Linked DNA regions of Rhodopirellula bahusiensis. The protein of the gene in region 1 binds, or shares a complex with, the protein of each later gene. Links are inferred from orthologs where the notes say so. Each region holds a gene or a part of one and is shown on either strand. Other genes may lie near its edges. The genes, in order: accC and accD.

Region 1 (9,390 bases):
ACCCGCTTCTCGAGCATCGGCAAGCGACACGGTGTCCCAGCGAATTTCATCGCCGCTGCCAACCATGCTCAGCACATCTTGTTCGATCTTCACCAACGTCTCGTCGTCGATGGCCTTGGGGTTAGTGAAGTCAAAACGCAAGCGATCCGGTTCAACCTTGCTGCCCTGTTGCTCCGCATGGCGACCAACATGGTTGTGCAGTGCGTGGTGCAAAATGTGAGTCGCACTGTGGGCTCGTGCGAGCGCGGTGCGGTTCTCGACATCAACCGTTGCCGTGCAAGTTTCGCCTTCGCTGATCTTGCCGCGAACCAATCGTCCGTGGTGCACAATCAACGAAGCGTGTCGCTGCGTGTCGATGACTTCAAATTCAAAGTGATCGTTTGCGATCACACCGATGTCGCCAACTTGGCCGCCCGATTCGCCATAGAACGGTGAGTGGTCCAGCACCAATCGCAAGATCGCGTCTTCGGGGCGATCGAGGTGACTGAGCAATTGCCCGTCGTCGCCCTTGCCTTTGCCATCGCCGGTAATGATGCCTTTGACGACTGCCGAAGCTTCGGTTTGGTCATAGCCAACAAACGGTGTTTCACGCAAAGCCTCTTTCAGCGTTTCCAAAGGTCCGGTTTGGAACAGAACGCGTTGTCCGCCGTCGCTTTCGTCGGCGTGTTTGTCCATCGCTTCGCGAAAGCCCGACCAATCGAACGTGAAGTTCTGCTCGGCGGCCAGCGTTTGAACCAATTCCGGTGGAACACCATAGGTCGTCAACAAATCCGCAGCGTCGGCACCGGGCACCATCACGGATGATTCGTCGTTCATCTCTTCGAACAAACGGTGAATGCGTTTCATCCCGCCATCGATGGTCGAGAAGAATGCTTTCTCTTCAGACTCAATCGCTTCGCTGACGCGTTGGGTCGTTTGGCCCAGTTCTGGGTAAGCAGCCTTGGACGCATTCGCGACAGCTTCGACCAGCTTGTACAAGAAAGGCTCTCGCAAATTCATTTGGTACCCGTCCAACACCGCGCGGCGAATCAAACGGCGAATGACCGAGCGAGCGTCTTTGGGTCCGGGGTACACGTTTTCATGAACCGCGAAAACGCTGGCTCGCGCGTGGTCAGTGATCCGGCGAAGTCGCCGCCCGTTGTCACTCTCGTATTCGTACTTCACACCGCAGACTTCCGACGCCGCTTCGACAATCGGAAACAGACTGTCGATGTGGAAGTTGGTTGGCACGCCTTGCAAGACACTGGCGGTTCGCTCCAGCCCCATACCGGTGTCGATGTTCTTGCTGGGAAGCGGATGCAAGTTGTCCGGCGGCGTTCCCACACGATTGAACTGGGTGAACACCAAGTTCCAGATTTCGACATCGCTGCCGTCTTCGAGTTGGTAATAGATTTCGCTGCAGGGACCGCAAACTCCGTCGGGCCCTTCGCTCGGAGCGGATGCCGGCCAAAAGTTTTCGTCTTCTTCCATTCGCGAAATGCGTTGGGTCGGCAATCCGATCTTTTCGTGCCAAATCCCAAACGCTTCGTCGTCATCCTTGTAGACCGTGACCGTCAATCGCTCGCCGGGGATGCCCAACCACTTCTTGTCGGTCAAAAATTCCCACGCCCAGTGGATCGCTTCTTCCTTGAAGTAGTCGCCGAACGAAAAATTGCCCAGCATTTCAAAGAACGTGTGGTGAAACGCGGTCCGGCCGACATTGTCGATGTCACCCGTTCGCAAACACTTTTGACAGGTCGTCGCACGAGTGAAGTCCAGTTTGACCTTGCCGAGAAAGTGGTCTTTGAACTGGTTCATCCCCGCGGGGGTGAACAAAACCGAAGGATCCCAAGCCGGAACGAGCACGTCGCTGGGTTGGCGGACGCAACCTTTGGTCTCAAAGAACGCCAGATATTTTTCGCGGAGTTCGTCAGTTTTCATCGGGATGTGCGGGTGGGTTCAACGGGGAAAAGATCGGGGATTGAGCCAAGTGGGCTCGCGGTCCATCGTCGGCATGATATCAGTCGATGCCCGACGGGTGACAGGTGCCGAATTTCGGCCCACAATGCCAGCCCGCACAGTGCCAATCGCCGGGCGGCGGCTTCCGCCTCGGTCCGTCGACGAAAAGCATCTGCCGCGAAACGGCCGACTCAACATCACCACTGGATATCGACTTCATGACAGAGCGTATTGAACGACTTGTGCAATCCATCGCCGATTCGGACCAGCAGATGGACGCGATTTTGATCTGCAGCGAAGTCAACGTGCGATATCTCAGCGGATTCACCGGCGACAGCACTTGGTTGCTGGTCCGTCCCGACGGCAAAGCAACGCTGCTGTCCGATCGCCGCTACGAAACCCAAATTGCCGAAGAATGCCCGAACCTGGAAAGTGCGATTCGGCCGCCCAGCCAGACTTTGGTCGCGTTGCTGGCGGAGTATCTGGGCGATTTGTCGCTGAAAACGATTGGCTTCGAGGCTGATCACGTGCAAGTTTCCACGCTTCGGAAGTGGCAGGAACAGATTGAAACGATGGAGTGGGTCGATACCAGCGGATTGGTCGAAACACTGCGTTCGATCAAAGACGCCGATGAGTTGGCCACGATTCGGCGTGCCATCGCGATTGCCGAGCGAAGCTTCCTCAGCGTCACCAACAAACTGACGCCGCAGATGACCGAACTGCAAATCGCTCACGAACTCGAAGCGACGATGCGAAGTCTGGGAGCGTCCGGAGTCGCCTTCGACGTGATCGCGGGGGCCGAACCCAGCGGTGCCCTGCCCCACTATCACCCTCGCAACATTGCCCTGGCAGATTGCCGAACGCTGCTCATCGATTGGGGGGCTCGCGTCGACGGATACTGCAGCGACTTGACCCGGACACTGCACAAAGCCGAAGTGAGATCAACGACCGCCGATCGATTTGAAGCCGCCTACCAAGCTGTTTTGGAATCACAAGAAGCTGCGATCTCCGCCATTCGCGACGGGGTGGAAGCCATCGAAGTGGACCGAGCGGCTCGCCAGGTTCTGCAAAAAGCGGGGCTGGGCGACGCTTTCAAACACGGGCTCGGACACGGGTTTGGATTGCAAATTCACGAGGATCCACGCATGGGCCCGATGTCGACCGAGGTTCTCCGCGAGGGGATGGTGATTACTGTAGAGCCAGGCGTGTATTTCGAGGGCGAATTTGGAATTCGCATTGAGGACGACATCCTCGTCACAGCGGATGGATTTGAGCGTCTGAGCACCCTTCCGAAGGGTCTCGATGATTGTCGTCTTGTTGTGTAAAACGTGCAAACTTAATCTTCACCCACAAAAGGTTGCTCGGATCCCATCTGGATTCGAGAAACATTGGACTTTGCAGGTATCGGACTTCGTATGAAATCGGAAACACCCGACGACGGGGATGTGTTTGACATCGATCGGATTCGCCAGATCGTCGAGTTGATGGAACAACACGAACTGAACGAAGTGGACCTGCAACAGGGCGACGATCGGATCAAACTGACTCGTGGTGGAACAGCTCCCGCCATGATTCCCGCGCCCGCCGCAGTGGCTCCCGTTGCAGCACCTGCGCCGGCCGCCGCTCCCGCTCCGGCCCCAGCTGGTGGCGACGCCGGCGGTGACACTGCCGGGACGATCACCATCAACTCGCCGATGGTTGGCACGTTCTATTCGAAAGCCAATCCTGAATCGCCGCCGTTTGTCAAAGTCGGTGACGTGGTCAACGACGACACCGTGATTTGCATCGTCGAGGCAATGAAGGTCTTCAACGAGATTCCTGCCGAATGCCGCGGGAAGATTGTCGAGGTGCTGGTCAGCGATCAACAAGCCGTCGATTTCGGTAAACCTTTGTTCCGCGTCCAGGTGGACGGCTGAAGTCTATGTTTGAACGAATTTTGATCGCCAATCGAGGCGAGATTGCGCTGCGTGTGATTCGCGCCTGTCGCGAAATGGGTATCGAGTCGGTCGCCGTTTACAGCGAAGCCGACAAGGACTCCATGCACGTCAAGTTGGCGGACCACGCGTACTGCGTTGGCACCAACCGAAGCGCTGACAGCTACTTGAAAATTGATCGCATCATCGCCACGGCCGAAGTGGCCGGCGTCGACGCGATCCACCCCGGTTATGGCTTCTTGGCAGAGAACGCTCAGTTCAACGAGCAATGCCGCAGCAGCGGGTTCGAATTCATCGGCCCCTCGCCAACCGCGATGGACAAACTGGGCGACAAGAACACCGCTCGTTCGATGGCGATCGCGCAAAACGTCCCCGTCGTTCCCGGCAGTGATGGATTGATCGCGGACTTCGATCGAGCCATCGACACCGCGAAAGAAATCGGCTTTCCCGTGCTGATCAAAGCCACCGCCGGTGGTGGTGGCAAAGGCATGCGGGTCGCCGAGACCGAAGACGTTCTTAAGAGCCAACTCGAAGCGGCTCGCAACGAAGCCATCGCGGCATTCGGCAACGGTGGCGTGTACCTGGAAAAATTCATCCAGCAACCGCGTCACATCGAAGTCCAAGTCATCGCGGACTCGCACGGCAACGTGTGCCACCTGTTCGAACGTGACTGCAGCGTCCAACGGCGCCACCAAAAACTCGTCGAAGAAGCCCCCAGCCCCGACCTGCCGCAAGACCGCCGCGAAGCGATCTGCGATGCCGCCGTGCGAATGATCGCTGGTGCGGATTACGCTGGCGCGGGAACGGTCGAGTTCATTGTCGACAAGGACTACAACTTCTACTTCATCGAAGTCAACGCGCGGATCCAAGTCGAACACCCGGTTTCAGAAATGATCACCGGCGTGGACCTGATCCAAGAACAAATTCGCGTCGCCGCTGGTCTGCCGCTGTCGTTCCGTCAAGAAGAACTGACTTGCACCGGCCACGCGATCGAATGCCGGCTCAATGCGGAAGATCCAACGAAGAACTTCCAACCTTGCCCTGGGCAAATCAAATCGATGTTCGTGCCTGGCGGCATGGGCGTTCGATTCGATTCGCATGTGCAGACCGGTTACGTGGTGCCTCCGTATTACGATTCGATGATCGGCAAACTGATCGTCCATCGCCCGACGCGGGAACAAGCCATCGCGACGATGCTTCGTGCTTTGAAGGAACTGCAGGTCGAAGGCATCACCACAACCGTCGGTTTCCACAACTGGATCCTCCGAAACGAAGCCTTCGTAAACGGCACCGTGGACACCAAATTCGTCGACCGAAACTACGAAGGCCAAACGTCTTAGGGTTGCGTCACCGCTAGGAAAAGTCGTTCTGGCCGTAGCGGAAGTCGCCAAGACTTTCGGCAATTCACGATGCAGACCGAAACTCTTGACGAGTTCCGCTACCCCATTGGTCGATGCCACTCCTGATTCCGTTGGTCCCCAAGGAATAACCATGCGAGTCTTTGTGACTGGCGGCACTGGCTTGCTGGGCAACACGATCCTTCGCCAACTGTCGGGCGCCGGACATGACCTGATCGCTTTGGTGCGAGGCGAACCCGATCCCCAGGTCTTCGATGGGATCAACACGACGTTCGCTCACGGCGACCTCCTCGATCAAACCGCGATCGAAAATGCGGTGGCTGACTGCGATGTGGTCATTCACTCCGCCGGCATGATCCACCTGGGTTGGAAACGCCTCGACGACAGCATGGCCGTCAACCGCGACGGCACCCAAACCATCGTCGACGCCTGCCTGCATCACGATTGCAAACTCGTTCACGTTGGCACCGTCAACACGCTCGGTATCGCGGACCGCAACGGCGTGGCGAACGAAGACACTCCGCTGGACCACGCAGGCGGGCAAATCCCGTGCAGCTACGTCCTCAGCAAACGAGCTGGCAACGAGGTCGTTTTGCAGGGCGTCCAAGATGGCCTGAAAGCCGTCTTGGTTCACCCGGGGTTCATGCTCGGTCCCTGGGATTGGAAACCCAGCAGCGGCCGGATGCTTCTGGAAGTCAGCAAAGCCTGGCGGCCGCTCTCACCTTCAGGCGGCAACAGCACCTGCGATTCGCGAGACGTGGCCGCCGCCGCCATCCGCGCCGCTGAAAAGCTGATCAGCAATAAAATCCCCGCGGGCCGGCAATACATCTTGGCTGGCCACAACATGCGATACCTCGAACTGTGGAAAGCCATGACCGAGGCGATGGGTGCCCGCCAACCGCTCATGCGTGCCGGGCCGGCTCAGCGATGGATCGCAGGAGTCGCCGGCGACGTGGTCGGCAAACTGCTGCCACACGAAGTTGACTTCAACAGCGCCGCCGTGGGCATGTCGAGCCAATACCACTACTACGACAGTTCGCGAGCCCAAAGCGAACTCGACTACAAAATCCGGCCGTTTGAAGAAAGCCTGGCCGACGCTGCGAACTGGATCCGCCACCACCACCAGTGAAGCTGGGCACAGACACAATCGCAAGCACCAGGATTTTCGCCATTTTCTAAGATTGGGCGCAATGTTTGGCTCGGACATCCGTGAGACTCTTTGAACAGTCGGTCCACCCACCTGGAACTGCGTTTTGGATTTCGATTCCACCGCCGCCGAACCAACGACTCGCGCAAGTCTGCTTTTGAGACTGCGTGATTCCAAGGATGAATTCGCCTGGGCCGAGTTCTCTGCCGTCTATGAGCCGGTGATCTACCGCCTGATCAAACGGCGTGGGGTGCAGGACGCGGACGCTCGCGAGATTGTGCAAGAGATTCTGATGTCGGTCGCCGGTGCGATCGAGCGGTTTGACGTGACCGCCCAAGGCTCTTTTCGCGGTTGGCTCAGCCGAATCACGCGAAACGCAACCATCGACCGACTGAGATCGGTTCAGTCTCGCCGCGAACTGAATGGAGGCAGCAGCATCGTTCGAATCATCGACGCCGTTGCCTCCAACGAGCAAGGCATCGACGGCACTCAACAGGACGCAGAATTGTCGCACGAGTTTGATCGTGATCATCGCCAACAATTGTTTCGCTGGGCCGCAAGCAAGGTGCGATCACGCACGGGCGAAAGAAACTGGATCGCGTTCTGGCGAACCGCCGTGGAGGACCAATCCATCGCGGCCGTCGCCTCCGACCTGGGCATCTCCGAAGGCTCGGTCTATGTCGCCAGGTGCCGAATCCTCAAACGGATTCGCGAACTCGTCCATCAACGTTTGAGTGATTGAACGCATCATGATTGCCAAGCAAAACCCACACTTTGAATTGGACAAGCTACGAGAGTTGCTTGACGAGCGATTGTCTGCCCCCGAAGCGGATCGCATCGAGTTTCATCTCAGCAATTGCCAGCATTGCCGGTCGCAACTACAGGAAATTGCCGGCGAGCCCATGTGGTGGGACGAGACAGTCGAAGTCCTCAGCAAGAGCACCTTCATCGACCAAAGCAGCCGGCCTGCTTCTAAACCCCCGAGCGATCCGGCCGAACCCCAGCGATCCTTCGACGCGTCCTTGGACTGGATCCGTCCCCTGCTGCAACCACTGCGGGATCAACGCTCAGACGCCGTCGATGACGCGCCTGCAATTGGCACCTTGGACCAATACTCGATTCACAGCGTGATCGGACAAGGAGGCATGGGCGTCGTGCTACGAGGCTTGGACCCGGAACTGAATCGACCGGTTGCGATCAAAGTCCTCTCCCCTCATCTCGCCGGCGTTGGTGCGGCGCGGACCCGCTTCATGCGAGAGGCACAAGCCGCCGCGGCGATTGTGCATCCTTCCATCGTACCGATCTACAGCGTTGTCCCGAACGCTCGATTGCCTTACCTGGTGATGCCCTGCATCGACGGCGGAAACTTGCAACAATGCCTTGATCGCGAAGGCCCGCTGGAACTGATCGAAATCGTTAGGATCGGCCTGCAAATCGCCGAAGGATTGTCAGCCGCGCACAAGAACAGCGTGCTTCACCGAGACATCAAACCCGCCAATATCTTGATCGAAGAAGGCAACGGTCGCGTCCTGATCAGCGACTTTGGACTCGCTCGAGCACTCGATGACGCCACGCTAACCAACAGCGGCATGATCGCTGGCACACCGCAGTACATGAGCCCAGAGCAAGCTCGCGGCGAACCCTTGGACGCCCGCAGCGATCTGTTCAGCTTGGGCAGTCTGCTCTACGCGCTGGCAACGGGACGACCGCCCTTCCGCGCCGAGTCCCCTCTCGGAGTCCTGCGAAAGATCACCGAGACACGCGCCAAACCCATCCAAGAGATCAACGAACGAATGCCTCGTTGGTTCGACAACTTGGTCGCTCGCCTCATGGAACCTGACCTCACGCTTCGGATCGACTCCGCAGACGAGACGGTCACGCTCCTGCGTGAGGTCAACGCCCATGTGCGAAACCCAACGGCCAATCGACTGCCTGACTCGCTCAACGAACGTCGCCCGCAACGCTCCCTTCGATGGACGCTTGCCACGGCAGGCCTGCTGACAGTGGTGTTCGCGATTGCAACCTGGAACCACCGCCCGCCAGAAAACACTCACACGGAACCGTCGCCACCAACCATCATCGAACAATCGCGACGGTTGATCGCGATGCCACCGAGCGCCCCCGCGGCCCCCACTCCGACCACCGACGACTGGGACGCAGTTCACTTCAACGCAGAACTGCGTTTGCTTCAGTTCGCGCTGGATCAACTGACAATCCAACTCGACGGAACTGACTCAACAATCGATCCCGACCTCACTGATGGAGATCAAAAATGAAGGATGAAGCTCAAATAAAATCGGTTCCCACTGCGACGTTGCCCAAGCGAAGAAGCCGTGCCTGGAAGTCGGCACTCATCGCGACATTGACGGTCCCCACGGCTGCCATCTTGGTGTGGTCCTGGACTTCCCCGCCCTCAACATGGGCCCAAAACCGGGATTCACGACCGATCAGCCAACAGCGACCTCTGAACTCTTATCCCCAACCGAACAACCTACCGTACCAGGAGTCGCGTGCGCAAATGACAAGTGACCCCAACTCACGGAATGGCTTTTCAACTCCGCCATACCCCACCTACGTTCAGCAATCGCAAACAAGATTCAATCGCAAAACCAACATGGCGCTGCCGGTCAACAAGGGGAATTCACTGGTCCCAAACGATGGATTCCAAGAAGCCGAGGTCCCCGTCACGGTTCATTCCACTGACCAATACGGAAACATCTCCATCAGAACCGACATGAGAACCGCGAGAGTTCCTGTCCGAGCCACAGGCCTTGTGATGACCAAGGGGAATTCCAAACACAACGAAAGAATCAAGCAACTGGTCAATGAACTGCGGGGATCAACAACCAACAACGAAAACAGCAACGAGGTGGACGCCAAGCTGGCTGAATTGCGGAACGAACTGGAATCGGAATTCAAGCGGATGCATGAACAGCAAGGCTCGGAGATCGCAGCAATTGAAAAGCGCCTCCAATCGCTCAAGGATATCCATCAGCAACGCGCTGAAAACCAA
Region 2 (9,244 bases), on another replicon or contig:
TCTCTCGCTCAATCGGTGGCGTTTTTTTCGAGTCGTTCTTCAATGATGCTGACCAATTGCTTGGGACTGAAGGGTTTGCTGACCAGCGACACCAATCCGGGGCGATCGACAATTCGGTCGGGATCGATTTCGAATCCTTTGGCCGTGCACAGGACAATCACCGAGATCGGTGCTTTTTCGACCACGCGGCCGATCAGTTCCACTCCACTGAGTACCGGCATTTCATGATCGGTCACCAGCACGTCGAAGTTTTCGGCTGACTGAATCGCGTCCCAGGCGAGTTGACCGTTGGCGACCGCGGTCACTTCCATTCCCGCCCGGTCGAGAGTGAATTGCAGCAAATGACGCAGAACGGGGTCATCTTCCGCGATCAAAACCCGCTTTTTCGGTGCAGCATTCATGTTTTTTTACGATCAATCATGGGGACGTGCCGGTCTTGCTTGTCTTGACGTTAAGTTCCGGCGATTTCTATACTTCGGGCTCACGGAATCGAATCCCTTCACCCCTGCGAACGTATGAACAGCGAGCGACGTCACCAGCTGAACGAGAATGAACTTGCCGGAGCCCTCGACAAGTTCAATCACTCGATCGAGCCCTACTCCAAGCCAATCGCCTTGGGTGTCGCAGCGTTCTTCGTTGCCGTGTTGGGGTACGGTTTTTATTCCAGCACCAAATCGGACAATCGAAGCGACGCCACGTTGCAATTGATTGACGCATCCATCACCGGCGACACCGAGAGTCTAGCGACCATCGCCGCTCAATACCCGGACACTTCCGCTGCGGCTTGGGCGCGTCTGTACCAAGGTGGTCAGCAAATGGGAATCGGATTCTCAACGTTGTACACGAGTCGCGACGAAGCCGAAACATTGCTCGATGACGCGGTGGAGGCTTACAACCAAGCGATGGAGTTGAGCAACGATGCGATGATTCAATCGCGAGCTCACTACGGATTGGCGCAGATTGCGGAAGCACGCGGCAATGTGGAAGACGCCGTCCAAGAATACGAAGCCGCCATGGCTGTCGGTGAATCGACCGCCATGGTCAACGAAGCCAAGGCTCGAGTCGCCGCCTTGTCGTCGTCGCAAGCCCAGGACTTCTTGGCCTGGTTCCAAGAGCAAGACTTCTCGCCAGCCGAGCCTAGCTTGCCACCATCGCTGCCGGGTGCTGGTGAACTTCCAGACCTTCCAGACTTGGATCTGCCGCCATTGGATTTGCCTTTGGAAGACATGCCTGAAACAGACGAAGCTGAAACCGCAGAAGCCGACGCGTCGGAAGCTGGTGAGTCGGAAGCGGCAACCGAAGAACCAGAGATGACCGAAGAGCCAGCTGAAACGGAAGCTCCGGCGGAAGAAGCCGCTCCTGAGGAAACTACGGCAGAGGAAGCTGAGGCTGAAGAGCCCGCTTCGGAAGAAGCCGCTGAACCCGCCGAAGAAATGAAGGAAGACGCGGCGACTGAGGAAGCAGCCACCGAAGAAGCGGTCACCGAGAAGGCAGCCGAAGTGGAAGAAACACCCGCAGCCGATGAACCTGCCGCATCCGACGAGTGATGCGAGAATTCGTCGTTCCTGAATCCGCCAGTGGGTTTCGAATCGATCTGTTCTTGACCCAGTCCTGCGACGGCTACAGCCGTTCGCAAATTCGGGACGCGGTCCAGAACGAGGGTGCGGAAGTCGATGGGCGGATCATTCGTCCGAGCTACAAAGTCAAAGCCGGGCAGACCGTCCGGTTTCGCGTTCCGCCGCCTGCATCCGACGACACGGTTCCTGAGAACATCCCCTTGGATATTCTCTATGAAGACGATGGATTGGTCGTTATCAACAAACCAGCGGGAATGGTTGTTCACCCCGCACGCGGAAACTGGACCGGCACGCTGACCAGCGCGCTCGCGTTTCGATTTCAATCGCTGTCGGACGTCGGCGGACCCACGCGCCCCGGCATCGTGCATCGCCTCGACCGAGACACGAGCGGCGTCATCGTCGTCGCGAAGAACAATGCGGTGCACCTGAACCTCGCTGCTCAGTGGCACGATCGTTTGGTGCAAAAGGAATACACCGCGATCACGTTCGGCCGGCTCGACCGAGACCGCGATTGGATCCACGCTTCGATCGGACGCCATCCGTACCAGCGCGACAAGCAGGCGATTCGCGAAGGTCATGCGACCAGCAAATCCGCGTCCACGTTTTATGAAGTCGTTGAGCGTCACGGTCGTGTGACTCGAGTCGACGTGCGTCCCAAGACAGGTCGAACGCATCAAATCCGAGTCCACTTGGCTCACATCGGATGCCCGATTTTATGCGATCGGTTGTATGGCGGTCATTCCGAACTTTCGCGTTCTCAAATAAGGCGACTGGCCGGCACGGAAGTCGCAACGCCCGGTGTGAAGCCGACGGCTGAAGGGCAAGAGATTTTGCTCTCGCGGCAGGCGTTGCATGCGAAAGCGTTGACGTTCACCAACCCACAAACCGGAAAGGAAATGACGCTCACCGCGCCCCTTCCTCCCGATTTGCAAGCCGTTCTTGATCTGTTGTCCTCCGACTCTTCTCTCTGATACCTCGTGGAATCTCGTCGCCATGGCTGAGCTCTTTTCGATCTCCGGTTTGTTCACTCTTGGGATGCTGGTGCTGCTTCAAGCGGTGTTGGGTTTCGACAACCTGCTTTACATCTCCATCGAAAGCAAACGAGTAGCGGAAGATCAGCAGTCCAAGGTTCGGAAGCTCGGCATCGGAGTGGCCGTGGTCTTGCGAATCGTGCTGTTGTTCGTTGTCGTGCGATTAATCGCTTTGTTGGAGGAGCCTTTCGTTGAATTCCACAACGGATATATCGACGGTGCCATCTCGGGGCACAGCTTGATCGTTCTATTCGGTGGTGCGTTCATCCTGTGGACGGCGCTGAAAGAGATTTATCACCTGCTCGCCGAACCGGAGCTTGGGCACTCGGAAGAAACCGCGACGGCCAGTGTCGGCAAGACGATTGGCCTGATTGTGATGATGAACTTGGTCTTCTCGTTCGACTCGATCCTCAGTGCGATGGCACTCACCAAGAGCTTCGCAATCATGGCAACCGCGATTGTGATCAGCGGTGCGATGATGATCTTCTTGGCCGACCGGGTCGCGGATTTCTTGAAGAAGAACCGCATGTACGAAGTGCTTGGATTGTTTGTGCTATTCATCGTCGGCGTGATGTTGGTCAGCGAAGGTGGTCACTTGGCTCACCTTGCGTTGTTCGGTCACGAGGTGCACGCGATGGCCAAGAGCACGTTCTACTTTGTGCTCGCGATTTTGATTGTCGTTGACATCGTTCAGGCCAAGTACCAAAAGACATTGTTGGCTCGTCAGGATGCAGCCACAGGCCATTTGACGAAGAAAGCCGAAGCCTAGGAAGGATCGCATGTCCGCTTCCCCGCACCGGCGACCGGCACCCAAGCGGCGTCCTGTCACTGACTTGGAACCCGGCAAAGCTCCGCCGCCCAAGTTGCCCAAGATGGCAGCGAAACAAGCCAAGCAGGTTCCGGTGGCAAAGACGCCAACCGTTTCGGACGGGGCGCCACCGGGGCGGCCGACCGTTGCGCCCGGTGTGGTCCCACCTCGCGATCGAGACACCTTGTTCGCGCTCGCGGAGTTTCTGCAAACGCGGCGGCCCGATCCAAAGCGAATCTCAGTGGTTCAGCAAGAGATTCACGCGGAGGTGTTGGGGCTGAGTCGGACGATCGATCGACCGAATTTCAAACGAGTTGGTCGAGACGACTTGGTACGTTTGATTCACTTGCTCGATGAGTCGCTGTTCGAAGGCCGGGTCTTGCCCGTCGCAAAAGCGGAGGGGCTCGAGTTTTCCTTCTCTTCGCGGATGACCAGCGCCGCGGGCAAGCTCGTCACGCATTATCCCGGCGGCAATCGCAACGGACCGCGGCGGTTCGAGATGATCCTTTCGTCGACGTTGTTGTTTCAAACTTTTGAAGACGTTGACCGGCCTGTCACCGTGACCGGACGTAAGTGCCGCGACCGACTGGAAGCGATGCAGCGGGTCGCCGAGCATGAGATGACGCACTTGATCGAGATGCTGATTTGGAACGCGGGCAACTGCAACCAAAAACGTTTCCAATCAATTGCCCGCAGCTTCTTTGGGCACACCGATTACCAGCACGATTTGATCACTCAGCGCGAACGGGCCGCGACCAAGTTCAATATCCGCGTTGGCGATCAAGTCGCGTTCCGCGACGGAACGCGGCGAGTGGTCGGGCGGGTCAATCGCATCACTCGTCGTGCGACGGTGTTGGTCAATGATCCCAAAGGCGAGTTGTTCAGCAACGGCGAACGCTATGTCCGGTATTATGTGCCTCTGGAAAAGCTGAGTCTCGTTTCATCGAAGTAGAGGTCCTTGATGCCGTCCGTTCTTGCTGTCGCTGCGCACCCTGATGACATCGAATTTTTGTACGCGGGAACGATGCTGTTGCTTCGCCAACGCGGTTGGGATTTGCACTACATGAACGTCGCCGATGGGTCTCGCGGCAGCACCACGATGGGTCCCGAAGAGTGTGCCGCAACTCGACTGAAGGAAGCCAAGCGAGCCGCTGAATTGCTTGGTGCAACGTTCCATCCGCCGATTTGTGCCGACATGGAAGTTGCCTACACAACCGAAAATGTTCAGAAGGTTGCGGCGGTGGTGCGTCAATCCAAGGCTTCGATCGTGTTGGCGCATTCACCGGTCGACTACATGGAAGATCACGAAAACGCGTGTCGATTGGCGGTCAGCGCCGCGTTCGCTCACGGGATGCCGAACCTCGAAAGCATTCCGCCGATGCCCGTCTATATGGATCCGGTCACGGTTTATCACGCTCAGCCCGTTGGATGCCGTCAGCCGACTGGCGAACTGGTGACGCCTCATTTCTACATCGACAATGAAGCGGTTGTCGAGCAGAAAGCCGACGCGCTCGCGTGTCACGCCAGCCAAAAGCAGTGGCTCGATGAGAGTCAAGGAATGGACAGCTACATCGAAGCGATGCGAAATCTCTCACGCATGGTCGGGCAGATGAGCGGCCGATATGAACACGCCGAAGGCTGGCGTCGCCGCGAGCACTGGGGCTTCTGCGGGGCCGACGATGATCCGTTGCGAGAAGCATTGGCCGATCAAATCACCGAAGGAACCAAGAACCTCTAAACCTGTAGCTCGGTGGTCCCCCACCGAGTCGAGTGCGCTTGTTCAGGTGGACGAATTGCAAAGTGCAAATTGCAATCGCCCGTAGGCCATGTCTCACATGGCATCTCAGCCGATGCTTTGGAACAAAGCGAGTCGTCCATTGTCCCGTCTTCGCGAGGACAGCATCCACCGGCGAAGAGGCATCGCCAGGTGGAACCTGGCCTACGACTCAATCCCGAGTCGCTTTTGCAGTGTCTTCAAATCGGTGCTCATCGCTTCCAAATGCTTTGGCACGAGCGCTGGATCACGGTGGTCGAGGTACTCTTCGTGCAAAGAAATCGGACACTTCAAGTCGCTGGCTTGGACGGCGTCGAAGAACTTCTGGCTGACCAGGCCATCGCCGAGCGGCACATTCGCAACCCGTCCGTCGATCCATTTAAAATCTTTGACGTACAGCATCCGAACGCGGGGCTGGATCATTCGCCAGGTCACCGGCCAGCTCATGCCGCCTTCGACCTGGGCGTGGCGAATGTCGTAGACCACGCCGAGGTTGTCAGGCGAGACGTCGGTGAGGACTCGATCCAAGTCCCACAGCGACGCGCCAAGATAGTTCTCGCCCGCATGGTTTTGGTACAGGGCCTGAACACCGATCTTCCCGCAGTAGTCCGCGAGACTTCCGAACTGTTGCTTCCATTGTTCGAGCTGATGTGCGATCGGTTGCTTGCGGTCGTACTTGCCGTATCGCATGCGGAATCGGGAGATGCCCAGATCGGCTGCTGTTTGCAGAACGGTCGCTCGGTGCGGATCATCCATCCCGCCGATGTCTGTCGTGATCAGCGTGATCTCGAGACCATGCTTCCGCATCGCTTGCTGCATTTCCGGCAGTTTCTCGGCTGCTTCTGCGGGAGACACGTTGCCGCCCTTTCGCACGGTGGCTTCCACTCCATCGAAGCCCGCTTCGGCAAGCGACGATGCCATCTCGTCGAAAGACATCGAATTCAATGGCTTGGTGAAGACGCAGATCGGCCATCGGCTTTTGGTTTCGGCGGCATGCAAGCCTTGGGCAGGCAGCGATGCGAGCGAAGCAGCGGCGAGTGTGCCAGCGAGAAAGTCACGGCGGTTGGGCATGATGGATTCCGTGTCGACGGTGGGATGTGGGGGCGGGAGGCGATGCTCCTGGAGCGCGCAGAGGCGAGGAAGAGCTGAGCCAGTTTAACCGAACCCTTCCACGCAGTTGTCGAGAAAGGCATCCTCGCAAGATTCGCCGAGGGCGAAGCAGGTACGCAAGTGTCTTCGGAGATTCAAGCCGTTTGGCGTTAGCCAATGTTTTCTCGCACAACCCGGGCCAATGCCCAAACGGCTCACGGGATCAACCCAATCATTCCTGCTTAGATGCCGAGCGAATCTCTAGCTGGCGAAGGCGGAGTCGAGGCCGCGAGTTTGGGACAAGAACTCTTTGATCGATGGCAATCGATCGTCGACATTGGGTTCGATCATTCGCATGATGACTCGAGCAACCTTGGGATGGATGTCCTCGCGACGTTCCAAGATCGGCGTGGCGGTCTCGGTGTCGTGTTGCAGAGCGGCTCGACCGCTGACGATCTCGCCTTGCCATGGGTGTTTGAATGTCAGCAGACAGTAAAACGTCACGCCAAGTGAAAACACATCCACACGTTGATCGGTCGCGCGCCGGCGAACGATCTCGGGGCACATATAAAGCGGCGTTCCTGTTCGATTGCCGGGTGCCATGAACGGCGGTGTCGCCGGAACGGTCAATCCAAAGTCAATCAACCGCACGCCCGAGACGGTCTCCTCGCCTTCTTCCGGAGGCGTGCAAATGAAGTTGCGCGGACAGACGTCGCGGTGGATGAAGCCTTGTTCGTGCACGTACGCCAGTGACTCCGCCATCTCGCGCATCAGCAGCATCTCTTTGCCGTCGATGACTTCTCGTTTCTTACGAACGATCACATCTTGGATGCCAACGCCGGCGATGTATTCCATCACCAAGATGCGTTGGTTCTTCGCGGTGATGCCGTGTTCGAAGGTTTTCACGATCAGTGGATGCTTCATCTGCATCGCGATTTCGCCTTCGGAAGGTTTGTTCAAACCTTTGAAGCGACTTTCGAACAGTTCGTACTTTTCTGGATCGAGGATTTTGACCCCGACGTTCTCCTTGCGTTCCAGGTCGTAAGCAACGAAGAAGTTGCTCATCGTTCCCGTCGCGGCTGTTCGTGATCGCTCGAATCGTTGTTCGACATCGATTCTCTTCAGCGAACCGCCGCCTTTCGAGAACGCGCCCATGATCGAGTCGAGCAAGCCCATCAGTTACTTCCCGCAATAGTCGATGGCGGTCGCGATTTCCGTCTTCAGGGATTTGCGATGAACGATGCGATCGATGTATCCATGTTCCAGCAAAAACTCACTGGTTTGGAATCCCTCGGGGAGTTCGATGCCGATGGTCGCCTTGATTGTTCGAGGCCCAGCAAATCCGATCAGGGCCTTGGGTTCAGCAAAGACCAAGTCGCCGAGGGATGCGAAGCTGGCAGCGACACCGCCCATCGTTGGGTTCGTCAGAACGCTGATGAACAAACCGCCCGCCGCGTGATAACGCGAGAGAGCAGCGGAGACCTTGGCCATTTGCATCAGCGACAGGATGCCCTCGTGCATTCGAGCACCACCACCGGAAGCGCTGATGATGATCAACGCCAGGTTTTGTTCGGTGGCACGCTCGATCAATCGCGTCAGGCGTTCGCCAACGACGGATCCCATGCTGCCCATGATGAAGGCGCTGTCGGTCACCGCGAAAGCGACTCGGCGAGCGCGGATCATGCCGGTGCCGGTCAAAACAGCATCGGTCAGGCCGGTGCGTTTCTGTTCGCCGACCAATCGTTCGGCATAGGGGCGACGATCGCGGAACTCCAACGGGTCGGTCGGCCGAAGATGTTCGTTCATCGGTTCGAACGTGCCGTCATCGAGCACCTGAGCCACGCGTTCCCACGCACTCACGTAGAAGTGGTGGTCGCACTGCGGGCAAACGTTCAGACGCTGCTGAACTTCTTTGTAGAACAGCGAAGCGCCACACGAATCGCACTTCCGCCACACGCCCTCAGGCACACCTCGTTTCCGATTGCCGGCCGTGTTTGGCGCGGGTCGGTTGGGGGTGTTGGAGGATGGTGTGGCGTCGGTTGCGGTCGACGTTGATGAAGGGGACGCTTGCCCGTTTTTTTCCACTGCGGGGTTTTCCACTGCGGTTTCCATTTCCACTTTCAGAATCAGTCCAAGAGCATGTCGTCCACGGTCATTCCACCGGGGATCATTGGCAACACGTGTTCTTGGTAGGGCACTTCGACGTCCAGCAAGAAAGGACCATCGTGGTCAATCATTTCTTGCAACGCACCTTCGAGGTCCGCTTTCTTTTTGACCGTGGCGGCACCGCATCCGTAGCCCTTTGCGATTTGCACAAAGTTCGGGTAGCGGTCGCTGGCGTATTCGAAGCGATCCGCGGTGCTCTTGCCCTTGGCTTCTTCGTGATCGATCGGCCCAAGGTAAGTGTGAGCGCGGTTGCGGTCCATGAACCGGTCTTCCCACTGAACCACCATTCCCAAGTGTTGGTTGTTCAACAGAAGAACCTTTACAGGCAGTTTTTCGCAGAAGCACGTGGCGAGTTCTTGGATGTTCATCTGGAAGCTGCCGTCGCCATCGATGTCGATGACCAATGCATCCGGATGAGCCGCTTGCACGCCCATGGCGGCCGGCAAACCAAAGCCCATCGTTCCGAGTCCGGAGCTGCTCATCCAAGTCCGAGGCTGGCGGAACTTGAAGAACTGAGCCGCCCACATTTGGTGTTGGCCCACACCGACACTGACGTAAGTTTCGCGGTCGGCGGTGATTTTGCTGAGCGTCGCGATTGCGTGCTGTTGCAAAATTCCGTCGAACGAGTTGTCGTACTTCAACGGGTACTTGGCTTTCAAATCAGTGCAGGTCTTCTGCCACGATTCGATTTCCGGTGCCTGAACGATTTTGTTCAGTTGGCCCAACACATCCTTCACGTCGCCGCGAACTGGGATGTGAGCTTGTTTGTTCTTGTTCAGTTCCGACGAGTCGATGTCGA

Evidence for each region.
Region 2: the proteins of accC (region 1) and accD are in contact, whole or in part, in a solved structure (PDB 8UXZ), measured with the Escherichia coli proteins. The link is inferred for Rhodopirellula bahusiensis from one-to-one orthologs.

Annotation. Positions count from the first base shown.
Region 1 is NZ_NIZW01000027.1:6,104-15,493, forward strand. The notes cover bases 3,074-6,035. They hold accC (acetyl-CoA carboxylase biotin carboxylase subunit), read left to right. Parts: upstream 3,074-3,859; coding sequence 3,860-5,212; downstream 5,213-6,035. Other genes in these bases: CEE69_RS25905 (M24 family metallopeptidase), read left to right, coding at 3,074-3,263; accB (acetyl-CoA carboxylase biotin carboxyl carrier protein), read left to right, coding at 3,354-3,854; CEE69_RS25920 (NAD-dependent epimerase/dehydratase family protein), read left to right, coding at 5,364-6,035. In the rest of the region: alaS (alanine--tRNA ligase), read right to left, coding at 1-1,920; more of CEE69_RS25905, read left to right, coding at 2,157-3,073; more of CEE69_RS25920, read left to right, coding at 6,036-6,359; CEE69_RS25925 (RNA polymerase sigma factor), read left to right, coding at 6,484-7,119; CEE69_RS25930 (serine/threonine-protein kinase), read left to right, coding at 7,127-8,653; CEE69_RS25935 (hypothetical protein), read left to right, coding at 8,896-9,390. UniProt on the Escherichia coli protein: This protein is a component of the acetyl coenzyme A carboxylase complex; first, biotin carboxylase catalyzes the carboxylation of the carrier protein and then the transcarboxylase transfers the carboxyl group to form malonyl-CoA.
Region 2 is NZ_NIZW01000024.1:55,014-64,257, forward strand. What follows is about bases 6,429-9,244. They hold accD (acetyl-CoA carboxylase, carboxyltransferase subunit beta), read right to left. Parts: upstream 8,398-9,244; coding sequence 7,459-8,397; downstream 6,429-7,458. Other genes in these bases: CEE69_RS24860 (serine/threonine protein kinase), read right to left, coding at 6,541-7,455; ilvB (biosynthetic-type acetolactate synthase large subunit), read right to left, coding at 8,406-9,244. Also shown: CEE69_RS24820 (response regulator), read right to left, coding at 9-401; CEE69_RS24825 (YfgM family protein), read left to right, coding at 516-1,547; CEE69_RS24830 (RluA family pseudouridine synthase), read left to right, coding at 1,547-2,548; CEE69_RS24835 (TerC family protein), read left to right, coding at 2,571-3,377; CEE69_RS24840 (hypothetical protein), read left to right, coding at 3,388-4,368; CEE69_RS24845 (PIG-L deacetylase family protein), read left to right, coding at 4,378-5,154; CEE69_RS24855 (sugar phosphate isomerase/epimerase family protein), read right to left, coding at 5,356-6,261.